One region of the Rhizobium laguerreae genome, then DNA from elsewhere that is predicted to be linked to it. Evidence: predicted binding sites of a transcription regulator. Region 1 holds the regulator's gene; each other region holds the start of a gene.
What was found. The regulator LexA, encoded in region 1, represses DNA repair genes until DNA is damaged. The targets are predictions, from matches to a motif close to TGTTCNNNNTGTGTTCNG.

Region 1 (3,243 bases):
CTGGCTCATATCATCGCCATCTCCGGTCTCAACATGGCGCTGTCGGCCGGCATCTTCTTCGTCGGCTTCCGGATGCTGCTCAGCCTCTTTCCCGGCATCGCTGAGGCCTACCCGACGAAGAAGATCGCTGCCGCCGGCGCGCTCATCGCCGTCACCGCCTATTTCCTGATCTCCGGCTTTGCGGTCTCTGCAGAGCGCGCCTTCATCATGATGGCCATCATGTTGATTGCGGTCTTCTTCGACCGGCCGTCGATCAGCCTGCGCAACGTCGCGCTCTCCGCTCTCGTCATCATCGCCATTTCGCCGTCCGAGGTCTTGGGACCGAGCTTCCAAATGTCCTTTGCCGCGACATTGGCGCTGGTCTCGGGCTATCAGCTGTGGAAGGACCGGCGCGTCCGCGAAAACGCCTTTCTGAAGCTGCCGATCATCCGGCCGTTCGTTACGGTTGCCGGTTTCTTCGGCGGCGTCTTCCTGACCTCGCTGATCGGCGGTTTTTCAACCGCGCTGTTTTCGATCGAGCATTTTCATCGCCTGACCGCCTACGGCCTGCCGGCTAACCTCGCGACGATGCCGATCATCTCCTTCATCATCATGCCGGCAGGTCTGCTGGCGATGCTGCTCATGCCTTTCGGTCTGGATGTTTGGGCTTGGAAGATCGTCGGATTCGGCCTCGATTTGGTGATCGCGGTCGCAAAGACGGTGTCCGGCTGGGGTGGCAATATCGACGTCGGCCGCTTGCCCGCCTGGTATTTCGCCGTCGCCGTGGCAGGCTTTCTGCTGCTGACGCTGTTCCGCACCCGGTTGCGCCATGTCGGCACATCGATCATCACGGTCGCAACACTCATCCTGTTGCTTCTACCGGGTCCCCGGCCGCCCGATCTGGTGATTTCGGAGGATGGCAGTCTCGTCGCAGTCGTTGAGGCGGCGGCAATGGCTTCCAACCGTGAAAGACCGCCGGATTTCATCTTCGACCAGTGGCAGAGAGCGCTGGTCCGGCCGAGGCATGATCCGCCGAAGATGCTGGATGGTCCTGCTATCCCGCCTGAGGGACAAGACCGCCGCGTCAGGCTTTCCCGCGATCAGCAGAACGAAGCAAGGACCGCGATGCGGGCGGCCGCAGCGGCCGGTGACGCAGACCGCTTTTCCTGCGTCAAGAAGGCCTGGTGCACATCAAGGCTTGGCAATGGTCAGGTGGTAACCGTCATCGACAACGCCGGCTATCTCGGCCCGGCATGCGACGCGGCCGATATCGTCGTGACGTCGGTGCGCCTTCGCTTCAACAATTGCCGCTCAGGTGCGACGCTCTTCACCGGTGAGACGCTGCGCAGGACCGGTTCCATCGAGTTGCGCTTCACGGACACCGGCCTCGAGGTCGCAACCGCATTCGATGCATTGTCGCGGCCATGGATGCGCCATCGCGCCTATGACTGGCGCAGCAACAGTTTTACCGAATCCGGCTTGGCCAATGTCAGTGATAGCGGCGAATGAGACCGACGAGTTTACCCTGAACCTTGACACGGTCCGGCCCGAAAATCCGGGTCTCGTAAGCCGGGTTGGCCGCTTCTAGCGCGATCGAGGCGCCCTTGCGGCGGAAGCGCTTGAGTGTCGCTTCTTCGTCGTCGACCAGAGCAACGACGATGTCGCCAGGACTTGCGGTGCTGCCGTTGCGGATGATCACGGTGTCGCCGTCGAAGATGCCGGCATCGATCATCGAATCGCCCTTGACCTCCAGCGCATAATGTTCCCCGGAACCGAGCATGTCGGCCGGAACGACGATGTCGTGGGTATTGTTCTGGATCGCCGAGATCGGCACACCGGCAGCGATTCGGCCCATGACCGGCACGGAGACCGAGTTGCCGTTGTCGGCGACGGGTTTTGCGGGAGCAGGAGTGGCGACCGGCTGAGGTTTGCCGAGGCTGCCCTCGATGACGCTCGGCGAAAAGCCGCGCCGGGGCTGAATGCTGGGGCTGTAGGCCTCCGGAAGCTTGATGACCTCGAGCGCACGGGCGCGGTTCGGTAGGCGGCGAATGAAGCCACGCTCCTCGAGCGCTGTAATCAAGCGATGAATCCCGGACTTGGAGGCGAGGTCCAGGGCATCTTTCATTTCGTCGAAAGACGGCGGAACGCCGGATTCTTTCATGCGCTCGTGAATGAAAAGGAGAAGCTCCTGTTGTTTGCGCGTGAGCATCGACGTTGTGACCTCGTGATTGAAACAAATCCAGAACAGACACTATATGTTCCATATGTGTTCCGCAAGTAGCTAAATTTCTGTAAAGCTTGGTGCCAACTCGTTGAGATTTTTATTTTCATTCGCCGGATTGGCACAGATCTCTTGCAATGAGGGGCGCGCCGTCGCAGATCTCTTGCCGTTTCCAGGAGGGATATCATGAACGAGCATTCCGCCAAACCGCACCCGCTGGATCATGTCGTGCTGCCGGTCGTCAATATCGATCTGGCGCGCGAGAGGCTCGGCAAGCTCGGCTTCACCGTTGCCGCCGATGCGCGCCATCCCTTCGGAACGGAGAATGCCTGCGTCTTTTTTGCCGACAAGACCTATCTGGAGCCGCTCGGGATTGCGAACGTCGAGGAGAGCGAGGCATCGGCGCGGCAGGGTAATGTCTTCACTGCCCGCAACCAGGCCTTCCGTTTCCGCTGTGGCGAGGAGGGGCTCTCGGGGCTGGCTTTCGGCAGCAAGAATGCCGGCATCGACCATCAGGATTTCGTCGGCAACGGATCGAGCGCTGGCGAGATGCTGCAATTCACCCGGCCGATGACGATGCCGGACGGTTCCGAGACGATTGCCGGCTTTAAGCTGGCTTTCGCCGGCGACCTGCGCGCGCCTGATCTCCTGTTTTTCACCGTCGAGCGCGTCAATCCGCTACCGGCCGACCGCGCGGCGCTGGAGACGCATGCCAATGGCGTCACCGGCATAGTTGAGATCGCGCTTTGCACGCCAGAGCCGGCCGCCTTCGCTGCCTTCGTCGGCCTTGCCGTGGCGCAATCGGCAGTCGAGAAAACCGGTTTCGGCGTCGATATTGCGGCATCGAATGCGAAAATCAGCCTGATGACGCCGGAAGGGCTGGAGGCATATTTCGACATCGCCGTCTCATCCGCAGATCGCGGCCTGCGCGGCCGGGCAATCCTCTTTGCTGTCGCCGATCTTGCCGTGACAGAAGCGCATTTGGCTGCTAACGGGGTGACATACACGCGCAAGAACAATCGCATTCTGGTGAAGCCCGCGCC
Region 2 (3,243 bases), on a different contig from region 1:
CGATATCGTGCTCTCGCCGCTCGCTTTCGGAACCGACAGCCTGACCCTCCTCGACCTGCCGCCGCCGGCGCCAACGACGACGGCGCAAAAGCCGAGCCTGCTCTCGCGCCTGACCAAAAGCTTGTCGCTGCCCGGCGTGCCGGAGCGCAAACCGATGCGTTTCGAAGCGCTGGCCCGCCCGCAGGCCGCCAGCCAGCGACTGATCTCCACCGCCTTCGACGAAATCCTGGCGCTCGCCGAACTCGGCGGCCGCATGGAGGATCCGGAGCGGCTGCAGCGCATGCAACGCCTGGGGCGCACACTCTACGAGGCCGGCTTGGCGCTTCCAGGCCGCCTCCTCGGCCAATTGGCCGCCGCCTCCGGCCAGACACGCGCCGACCGCCTGCTGCGCGCCGCCTATGCTCTCGACCTGCTCGCCCGCATCGATCCGCATTTGCCGTTTGTGCGCGTGCTGCCTTGAGGCAATTTCCGGGATCTCAACCACCATGAACAAGCTTCGAGCTCGGAGAGTCATTCGCCGCCGAAAACGCATTCGCGGTCTGCTTGAAATTGCGCTTGGCGCGGATTTCGAGAGGTTATCGATCGTGCTCAGCGGCTCGATACACGCACTGCGCCGGCCGCTCGGAGACTGCGCTGGACGGCGGCGACCTGGCTGGATGCGATATCCACCGAGACCTCGATCTCGCCTTCGAGCGGCGCATCGCGACGGGCGCCATCGTCATGAGAGGCATCCCCACCCGATGGCGCCGAACCCGCACTGTTGCGGTCGCTTGCCGACTGGATAAAGATGTCGGGCCTCGAAACCCGATGCTGCTGAACCAGATGTTCGACCGCGAGATCAGCGGCTTCGCGTGTTTCGAACGTGGCTCGGATCGTGGTCGTGCTGTCGTCCGCCATTGGCTGCCTCCTGATATTAATGTCCACTGGATGAGAACGCCTTGGGCGGCTGGTAGTTCGACGGCAGGTCCAGGCCCCCATTGGAATTGTTGATATCGCCTCCCAAGACTGCTATGTTCTGTTTTTGTTTCGGCGCGCAATTTCAGAGGCCGATCCCGTCGCGATCGCTGAAACCGCCATGAACGAGATAAGCTCACCCCCCGTCCGGAAGATCGTCCATGTCGACATGGATGCTTTTTATGCGTCGGTCGAGCAGCGCGACAATTCGGACTTGCGCGGCAAACCGATTGCCGTCGGCGGGTCGGCCGCCCGTGGTGTGGTGGCGGCGGCGAGTTATGAGGCCCGTAAATTCGGTGTTCACTCGGCAATGCCGTCTGTGACTGCCAAGCGCAAATGTCCTGACCTGATCTTCGTGCCGCCGCGCTTTGCCGTCTACAAGGCGGTGTCGCAGCAGATCCGTGAGATCTTTGCCGAATACACGCCGCTGATCGAGCCGCTGTCGCTCGACGAGGCCTATCTCGATGTGACGCAAAATCTGAAAGGCATGACGGTCGCCACCGAACTCGCGCTGGAGATCCGCGCCAAGATCAAGCAAGTCACCGGCCTCAACGCGTCGGCCGGCATTTCCTACAACAAGTTCCTTGCCAAGATGGCGAGCGACCTCAACAAGCCGAACGGCCAGGCTGTCATCACGCCGAAGAACGGGCCGGCCTTCGTCGAGCAGCTTCCCGTCCGGAAATTCCATGGTGTCGGACCGGCGACCACCGAGAAGATGCACCAACTCGGGATCGAAACAGGCGCCGATCTCAAGGAGAAGACACTCGAGTTCCTCATCGAGCATTTCGGCAAGTCGGGACCCTATTTTTACGGCATCGCCCGCGGCATCGACGAGCGCCAGGTCAAGCCCGACCGGGTGCGCAAATCCGTCGGCGCCGAAGATACCTTCTCACAGGACCTCCACGCCTTCGAGCCTGCTCGCGAAGGGCTCCAGCCGCTGATCGAAAAGGTGTGGGTTTACTGCGAGGCCAACGGGATCGCCGCCAAGACGGTGACGCTCAAGGTGAAATATGCCGACTTCAGCCAGATCACGCGCAGCAAGACGCTTCCGGCACCCCTGCCGGCAATCGCGGACCTCGAGGAGATGGTCAACCTGCTGCTCGCGCCGATCTTTCCGCCGCGAAAGGGCATACGGCTGCTCGGCGTCACCCTCTCCTCGCTGGAAGAACGAGTACCGGCCGCGGCGCCGCAGCTGCGGCTGGCTTTTTAGACCGCCGGCATCAGCTGCCACAGGCGACGACCGTCCGTCGCCGCATTGGTTTTCATCCACCCGTCCGCGATTTCGAGCTGGGCCGGAACCTCGTCAGATCTCCGAAGTTTGCGGAACGAGGAGAATTCGACATGCATCTGATACAGTTGTTTATTCCGGCAGCGCCGCACGCGGCGATCGACATCGAAGACATTATCGCGATGATTCAGCGCGAGATGACCGAGCGCCATGGCGGGGCGACTTCATACCTCAATTCCCCGGCGAAGGGGTTTTGGTCGAGTGGCGAGGGCACTGAAGAAGATACGGTCATCGTCATCGAAGTGATGGTGAACAGTCTCGATCGGGGCTGGTGGCGCCAATACCGGCGCAAACTCGAACAGCTGCTCGGGCAGGAAGAATTGCTTGTGCGGGCACTTCCAGTCGAAACGCTCTGATCGTCTGGAAGCCTCCATGGACACGCAGTTCCGCAATGTCGAAATCTATCGCAGACGCGGCGAGTTCGCAGGCTGGCCGGCAAATTATGGTCTCTGGTCGTGGGGTGACGAAATGGTCGTCGTCTTCGCGCGCGGCAAACTCGGAGCGAAGGGGGAGTTGCACGAATTGGACCGCGATTTCCCCTTCGTACCCTGGCAGGCACGCAGCCTGGACGGCGGACTGACCTGGATGGACGAGCCGTTCTGCGGCCGCGTGCCGGGTGGGCTCTCGCTTTCGGCCGACGAGCACTTGAACGCCGACCTCAAGGTCCGTCCCCGTCTGTCGGTCCGTGAAGACCTCTGCTCGATTGACGATCCCATAGACTTCCTCGACCCCGAGACGATCGTCATGTGCGCCAGAACCGATGTAGAGGGCGATGCTGTCAGCTGGTTCTATGTCAGCCGGGATCGGTGCCTGACATGGCAGGGTCCATTTCGTTTCGCCGGTCTGCATCTTCCGCTCTCGGCGCGCACCGATATCGTTCCTCTCGGCAGGGACGATGCGCTCTTCATGCTCAGCACGTCCAAAGAGGACGGCGCGGAAGGAAGAGTGTTCTGCGCGCGCACCGTGGATGGCGGGCGCAGCTTCGTCCTGCAAGGCTTTGT
Region 3 (3,243 bases), on a different contig from region 1:
ACGCGGCTGAACTGAGCAGCTTCGAAAAAGAGAAAAGGCCGGGCATGTCCCGGCCTTTTCTTTTGGCAGTCTTTTTTGCCCGGCTTTTCTGTTGAATGACCTACTCGGAAAGCAGCTCGTCCGTCTCGGGACCGCCCTCGGTCTTGCGCAGCGGCCTGAAGCTCATCCGGTGCAGCGAACAGGGGCCGTGCCTCTCGATGCCGGCGCGGTGTTGCGCCGTGCCATAGCCCACATGCGCGGCAAAACCGTAATCCGGAAACACATGATGTGCCCGCGCCATCATCCGGTCACGCGTCACCTTCGCGACGATCGAGGCGGCGGCGATCGAGACCGAGCGGGCATCGCCCTTGACCACAGCCTGTCCGGGGCAGTCGAGGCCGGGCGGCACGTCGAGCCCGTCGGTCAGCACGTAGCTGGCCGGAATGGCGAGGCTGCAGATGGCCCGGCGCATGGCGTCGAGGCTTGCCTTGCGGATATCCGTCTCGTCGATGCGCGTCGAACTGGAGGAGGCGATGGAGACGGTCGCAGTCGCCAGAATCTGCACGAACAGTTCCTCGCGCCGTTGCGCCGAAAGCTGCTTGGAATCGTTCAGCCCCTCAGGGATGCGCTTCGGATCGAGAATGACGGCGGCCGCCACGACGGGTCCCGCCAGCGGCCCGCGGCCTGCCTCATCGGCGCCGGCGACCGGCCAGTGGCCGGCCTTGCGGGCTTTGAGTTCCAGTCGGAAATCCGGCACGAGCGGAGCCGTGTCGAAAAGCAGGGGAGAATCGGGTGGCGTGCGAGGTTTCATGCGGCTGAACCTCGCACGCCAACCCGATTTCCCGCAAGTCCCCGGATCAGGGCGGCGGCCGGGGACCGGTCCGGCGGATGGTGGCGGTCAGGGCCATCCGCGGGAATTGCGCTCGGTGCTCGAAAACAGGGCGGTTTTGTCGAGATGCCGAAACGCAAGCTTAAAAATCAAAGAAGCGACAATTGTACGCCGCTGCCATCAGGCGGTACGAACAGGTCATCGCGCAGCGGCACACTACGTCGCGTCAGCTCGAAACGTCTGGCGGCCATTTCAAAGCGCCGGGCGATCTGCCAGGCATAGGGACCGGCGCCCTTCATGCGCTTGCCGAATTCGGCATCGTAATCCTTGCCGCCGCGCATCGAGCGTACCAGCGACATCACATGCCGGTAGCGATCGGGATAATGCTGCAGCAGCCAGTCTCGAAACAGCGGGCTGACCTCGAGCGGCAGTCTGAGGATGACATAACTCGCCTCGGCAGCGCCCGCAGCCTTTGCCGATTCGAGGATGCGCTCCAGCTCGTGGTCGTTCAGCGCCGGGATGAGCGGGGCGGCCATGACTGCCGTCTGGATGCCTGCTTCGGCAAGGGTGCGGATCGTCTCCAGCCGCCGCGGCGGTGTGGCGGCACGCGGCTCCATCGTCCGGGCAAGCTTGCGATCCAGCGTGGTCACCGAGATGCCGACGCGCACCAGGTTCTTAGCTGCCATCTCCTGCAGAATGTCGAGATCACGCAGGATCATCGCCGACTTGGTGACGATCGATACCGGATGGTTCGCCTTGTTCAACACCTCCAGAATGCCGCGCATGATGCGCCATTCCTTCTCGATCGGCTGATAGGGATCGGTATTGGTGCCGATTGCGATCACCCGCACCTTGTAGCCCGGCTTGGCGAGCTCCCGCTCCAGCAGTTTTGCCGCATCGGGCTTGGCAAAGAGCTTCGTCTCGAAATCGAGCCCTGCGGAAAGCCCCATATAGGCGTGTGTCGGCCGGGCGAAACAATAGATGCATCCGTGCTCGCAGCCGCGATAGGGATTGATCGAGCGGTCGAAGGAAAGGTCCGGCGATTCGTTGCGGGTGATGGCCGTGCGCGGCTTCTCGACCTGCACTTCCGTCTTGAATGGCGGCAGCTCTTCCCAGGTCTGCCAGCCATCGTCGACGGTCTCCCGCTGCAGTGGCTCGAACCGACCCGTCGGGTTCAGTCCCGCCCCACGTCCACGCCGCCGGTCGACCTCGACTCTCAGGCCGGAGGACACGATCATCGCATCGGCAATATCTGCCGTATTGGCAGGCGCGAATGCGGCCTGCCCTGCCAGGGACTGCTCTCTCATCGGATTCTCCCGCGGCGGAAAGCCATCGCCTCCGCCCGTTTTGCTGATTAAATTCCTATCCGCAAAATGAGAACAATGCAAGAACAAAATGAGGAAAACGGCGCTGGCAAAAATTTGTGCGGCGCATTATAAATAGTCAATGTTGACGGTTGTTCTCGAATGTCAGGATCAGGAATCTGAACTGGCACAGACTTTATCGGTACTGGTGGCAGGCGCGGTGGAGGGGCTGGTGAGCGATGTGGTCGTGCTCGATCACGGCTCGCGCGACGGCACCTCGCGGGTGGCCGACGCCGCCGGCTGCCGCTTCCATTCGCAATGGGATATCAAGGACATCGTCCGCGCAGCGCGCGGCGAATGGCTGCTCTTCGTCGAGCCGGGCGCCAGACCCCAGGCCGGCTGGATCGATGAGATCGCCGAATATGTCGCGCTGAACAAGCTGCCGGCGCGCTTCACCGCGTCGCGCGGCTACCGGCGCCCGTTTTTCCAGCGTGTCGGCCGAGCCGTGCCGCCGCTGGAACTGGGCTTTCTCCTGCCGAAGAAGCAGGCACTCGCCATTGCCAAAAGCGGCATGCGGCTGACCGAATTCGTCAAGGGGCAGAAGCCGCGCAAGCTCGCGAGCGAACTGATTCCGTCCTGGGTCGCCCGCGCTGCGCGATAGGGCCGCAACGCTCTCCATGAGCAAAAGATGGCGCCCAATAGGATTTCGCGCTATAATTTAAACATGGCGCCGTCGAAGCGCCTCGCTTCGCAACGGAATGGCCATGGAATGCCGGTGAACGGCAGAACAGGTCAGCGACAATCTCCTCTTCTGCCGGGTTCCCGGCGAAAGGAGGTGCGTCATGGCGCGCGGTAGGATCTACGGCGTACGCGGTATGATCTACGGCCTCATGGCCGTCATATTGCCGACATTGGTGATCGCGCATCCGCATTCGGCAGCATCGCAGATGATGCGCAGTTGCGCAGGCCGACCCGAAATCGTCAATTTCCTGGACAAGAATTTCGCCGAAAAGCTCACGGCAGTCGGACTGATCAACCAGAACGCCGTTCTTGAGGTCTATGCCGCCGAAAGCGGCACCTGGACACTCATCGTCACGGATGTTCACGGCATAAGCTGCGTCCTGCTGTCGG
Region 4 (3,243 bases), on a different contig from region 1:
ACCGGGCCGAGCAGATAGAGGATCTGCTTGCGCTCCTCGAGCCCCTGCGCCGCGTGCCGGAAGAAGGAAACGATGCGTTCGATTGTCTCTTCCATGCCGTGGAAGCCGGCAAAGGCCGGATAGATCCGGATGGTCCGGTTCATGAAGATCCGGCCGAGGCGGGTGTCCCTGGCGGTGTCGACCATCTGCGGCTCGCCTATCGCGGCGAGCAGACGCTCGGTCGCATTGGCATAGGCAAGCGGTTCCTTTTTGCAAAGATCGAGGTACTCCGAGATCGACATATCGGTCTCGCGACGCGCATCATAACTGCGGGTGAACGCATCAAATACGGATTCGCTCAGCATGGGCCCTCCATTCAAGGTTAATGCCACAGGCTTCAGGTGTCCTTATAACCATCGAGATGGCCATGACGTTCCTGAGAATCAATAGTTTCGTCGGTTATTCCACGCTCACCGGCCATTTCTAGCAATGCACGAAATTGTGCATCCACCGGATCTTTAATTACTGTACGAAACTGTTGGTCAGTATAGTTCAGAAAGACGCCATCGCGGTATCAGCACATTTCACGACGTGACAGAAAGATGAAAAAGGTGTGCAATACCGCCCGTGATTCGAGATCCCGAAAATCAGCGATCGGCAGGCGGCGAGCCCGTTCGATTGGTGAACATCGATGTGCGACGGGCCATATGACGCTGGAAAGTTCGGGATATTCTTAGAAACGGAATATTCTTAGCGAAATGGGCGCATGACGATCATGCGCCGGATATTGCGATCATGTCTCCGCAGGCCTTCAGCCGTTGAACGCATCCTCGAGCGCGGCGACGTCGATCTTGACCATGCCGAGCATCACTTCGGTTACCCGCCTCGCCCGCTCGCGATCGCTGTCGGCGAACATCTCGGAGAGCACGCGCGGCACGATCTGCCAGGAAAGGCCCCAGCGGTCCTTCAGCCAGCCGCACGCTTCCGGCGTGCCGCCATTGGCGAGGAATGCCTCCCATATCCGATCGATCTCGGCCTGGCTTTCCACGAGAATCGCGATCGAGAAGGAATGGTTGAAACTATCAAGCGGGCCGGCCTTCATCGCCAGAAAGGCCTGGCCGGCAAGCGTGAACTCGATCAGCTCGACGCTGCCGGGAGGCCCGCTCGGCGTTTCCGCCGGCAATATGGTGGTGCGGCCGATCCGGGAATCCGGGATAACAGACACATAGAATTCGACGGCTTCGCGCGCTTCCTCGGCGAACCAGAGATTTGAAACGACCTTCGGCATGAAAACGGCCTCCTTGTTGACAGGTGGTGATTCGGACTGCTGTCCGATGATCCAAGGACGCCCCACCAGCGCCGGTTCCGACACGCCTGATCCGAATTTTTTGCCCTGCTTGCCTGCATGGCGACCACAGCCGCGCTCGGCGGCGACCTTGCCGACCGCAACATACCGCCTGAGATGGCGGCGGCTCGGGAATGAAAGCAGAACATCTTTTCTGGTCTTTCCTTCCCGAATCACTACATTACGCGCCATGAGCAATAGTTTCGACGATATGCCCTTCTTCGACGAAGAGCCGGGCGAGATGGCGCGCAAGCCGCAGCCGCCTGCCGCCCCCGCCGAAAGGGCGCCCGCCGCCGGTGGCGGTATCGCGGCGCGCGCCATGGCGGCTCGCGACGGCGGCAAGCGGCCGGATTACCTCGCCGGGCTGAACCCCGAACAGACCGAAGCCGTCGAAACGCTGGAGGGCCCGGTCCTCGTGCTCGCCGGCGCCGGCACCGGCAAGACCCGCGTACTGACGACCCGCATTGCCCATATCCTCAATACCGGCCGCGCTTTTCCCTCGCAGATCCTCGCCGTCACCTTCACGAACAAGGCGGCCCGCGAGATGAAGGAGCGTATCGCGTTGCTGGTCGGCGGCGCCGTCGAAGGCATGCCCTGGCTCGGCACCTTCCATTCGATCGGCGTCAAACTTCTGCGCCGCCACGGCGAGCTCGTCGGCCTGCGCTCCGATTTCACCATTCTCGATACCGACGACGTCGTCCGCCTGATCAAGCAGATCATCCAGGCTGAAGGCCTCGACGATAAACGCTGGCCGGCCAAGCAGTTCGCCGGCATGATCGACACCTGGAAGAACAAGGGTCTCGGCCCCGCCGATATTCCTGAGGGCGACGCCCGCGCCTTTGCCAATGGCCGCGGCCGCGATCTCTATTTTGCCTATCAGAACCGCCTGACGACGCTGAACGCCTGCGACTTCGGCGACCTGCTGATGCATCCGATCGCGATCTTCCGCAAGAACCCGGATCTCTTGAAGGAATATCATGGTCGCTTCCGCTATATCCTCGTCGACGAGTACCAGGACACCAACACCGCCCAGTACATGTGGCTCAGGCTTCTCGCCCAGCGCCCCAAGGGCGAGCCCCAGAACGTCTGCTGCGTCGGCGACGACGATCAGTCGATCTATGGCTGGCGCGGCGCGGAGGTCGACAATATCCTGCGCTTCGAAAAGGATTTCCCTGGCGCCAAGGTGATCAAGCTCGAGCGCAACTACCGCTCGACCGAACATATCCTCGGGGCCGCCGCCCATCTGATCGCCCATAATGAAGGCCGCCTCGGCAAGACGCTGTTCACCGACCGCTCCGATCCGGACGACGTCAAGGTGCAGGTCCATGCCTCCTGGGATTCGGAGGAGGAAGCCCGCGCCATCGGCGAGGAGATCGAGCAGCTCCAGCGCGGCAAGCATCTCTTGAACGACATGGCGATCCTCGTGCGCGCCTCCTTCCAGATGCGCGAATTCGAAGACCGCTTCGTCACCCTCGGCCTCAACTATCGCGTCATCGGCGGCCCGCGCTTCTACGAGCGCCTCGAGATCCGCGATGCCATGGCCTATTTCCGCCTGGTTGCTCAAGCCTCCGACGACCTCGCTTTCGAACGCATCATCAACACCCCGAAGCGCGGCCTCGGCGATACGACGGTGCGGGCGCTGCACGACTATGCCCGTGCCCGGGATATCCCGATGCTTGCGGCAGCAGTCGACATCATCGAGACGGACGAGCTGAAGCCGAAGGCGCGAAAAGCCCTCTTCGACGTGATTCAATCTTTCCGCCGATGGCAGGAACTGCTTGAAAACACGCCGCATACCGAACTTGCCGAGCAGATCCTTGAAGAGTCCGGCTATACCGACATGTGGAAGAACGACAAGAGCGCTGAAGCCCCCGGCCGCCTCGAAAACCTCAAGGAACTGATACGCTCGATGGAAAGCT

Region 2: a site for LexA is predicted at 1,012-1,029, ahead of dinB (DNA polymerase IV). Genes of this name have one in related genera too.
Region 3: a site for LexA is predicted at 2,184-2,201, ahead of HFO71_RS09430 (PA0069 family radical SAM protein). Genes of this name have one in related genera too.
Region 4: a site for LexA is predicted at 1,455-1,472, ahead of HFO71_RS02690 (ATP-dependent helicase). Genes of this name have one in related genera too.

Annotation. Positions count from the first base shown of each region.
Region 1 covers NZ_JAAXQT010000005.1:208,830-212,072, reverse strand. The annotation lists gene HFO71_RS17460 (ComEC/Rec2 family competence protein) at 1-1,488, shown strand, start outside; gene lexA (transcriptional repressor LexA) at 1,469-2,188, opposite strand; gene HFO71_RS17450 (VOC family protein) at 2,387-3,243, shown strand, end outside.
Region 2 covers NZ_JAAXQT010000024.1:15,934-19,176, forward strand. The annotation lists gene HFO71_RS35315 (hypothetical protein) at 1-460, shown strand, start outside; gene HFO71_RS35320 (hypothetical protein) at 589-897, opposite strand; gene dinB (DNA polymerase IV) at 1,076-2,164, shown strand; gene HFO71_RS35330 (hypothetical protein) at 2,296-2,598, shown strand; gene HFO71_RS35335 (sialidase family protein) at 2,615-3,243, shown strand, end outside.
Region 3 covers NZ_JAAXQT010000002.1:526,714-529,956, forward strand. The annotation lists gene HFO71_RS09420 (F0F1 ATP synthase subunit B) at 1-15, shown strand, start outside; gene HFO71_RS09425 (ribonuclease HII) at 101-790, opposite strand; gene HFO71_RS09430 (PA0069 family radical SAM protein) at 958-2,115, opposite strand; gene HFO71_RS09435 (glycosyltransferase family 2 protein) at 2,255-2,773, shown strand; gene HFO71_RS09440 (hypothetical protein) at 2,955-3,243, shown strand, end outside.
Region 4 covers NZ_JAAXQT010000001.1:557,206-560,448, reverse strand. The annotation lists gene HFO71_RS02700 (PrkA family serine protein kinase) at 1-344, opposite strand, end outside; gene HFO71_RS02695 (VOC family protein) at 791-1,267, opposite strand; gene HFO71_RS02690 (ATP-dependent helicase) at 1,515-3,243, shown strand, end outside.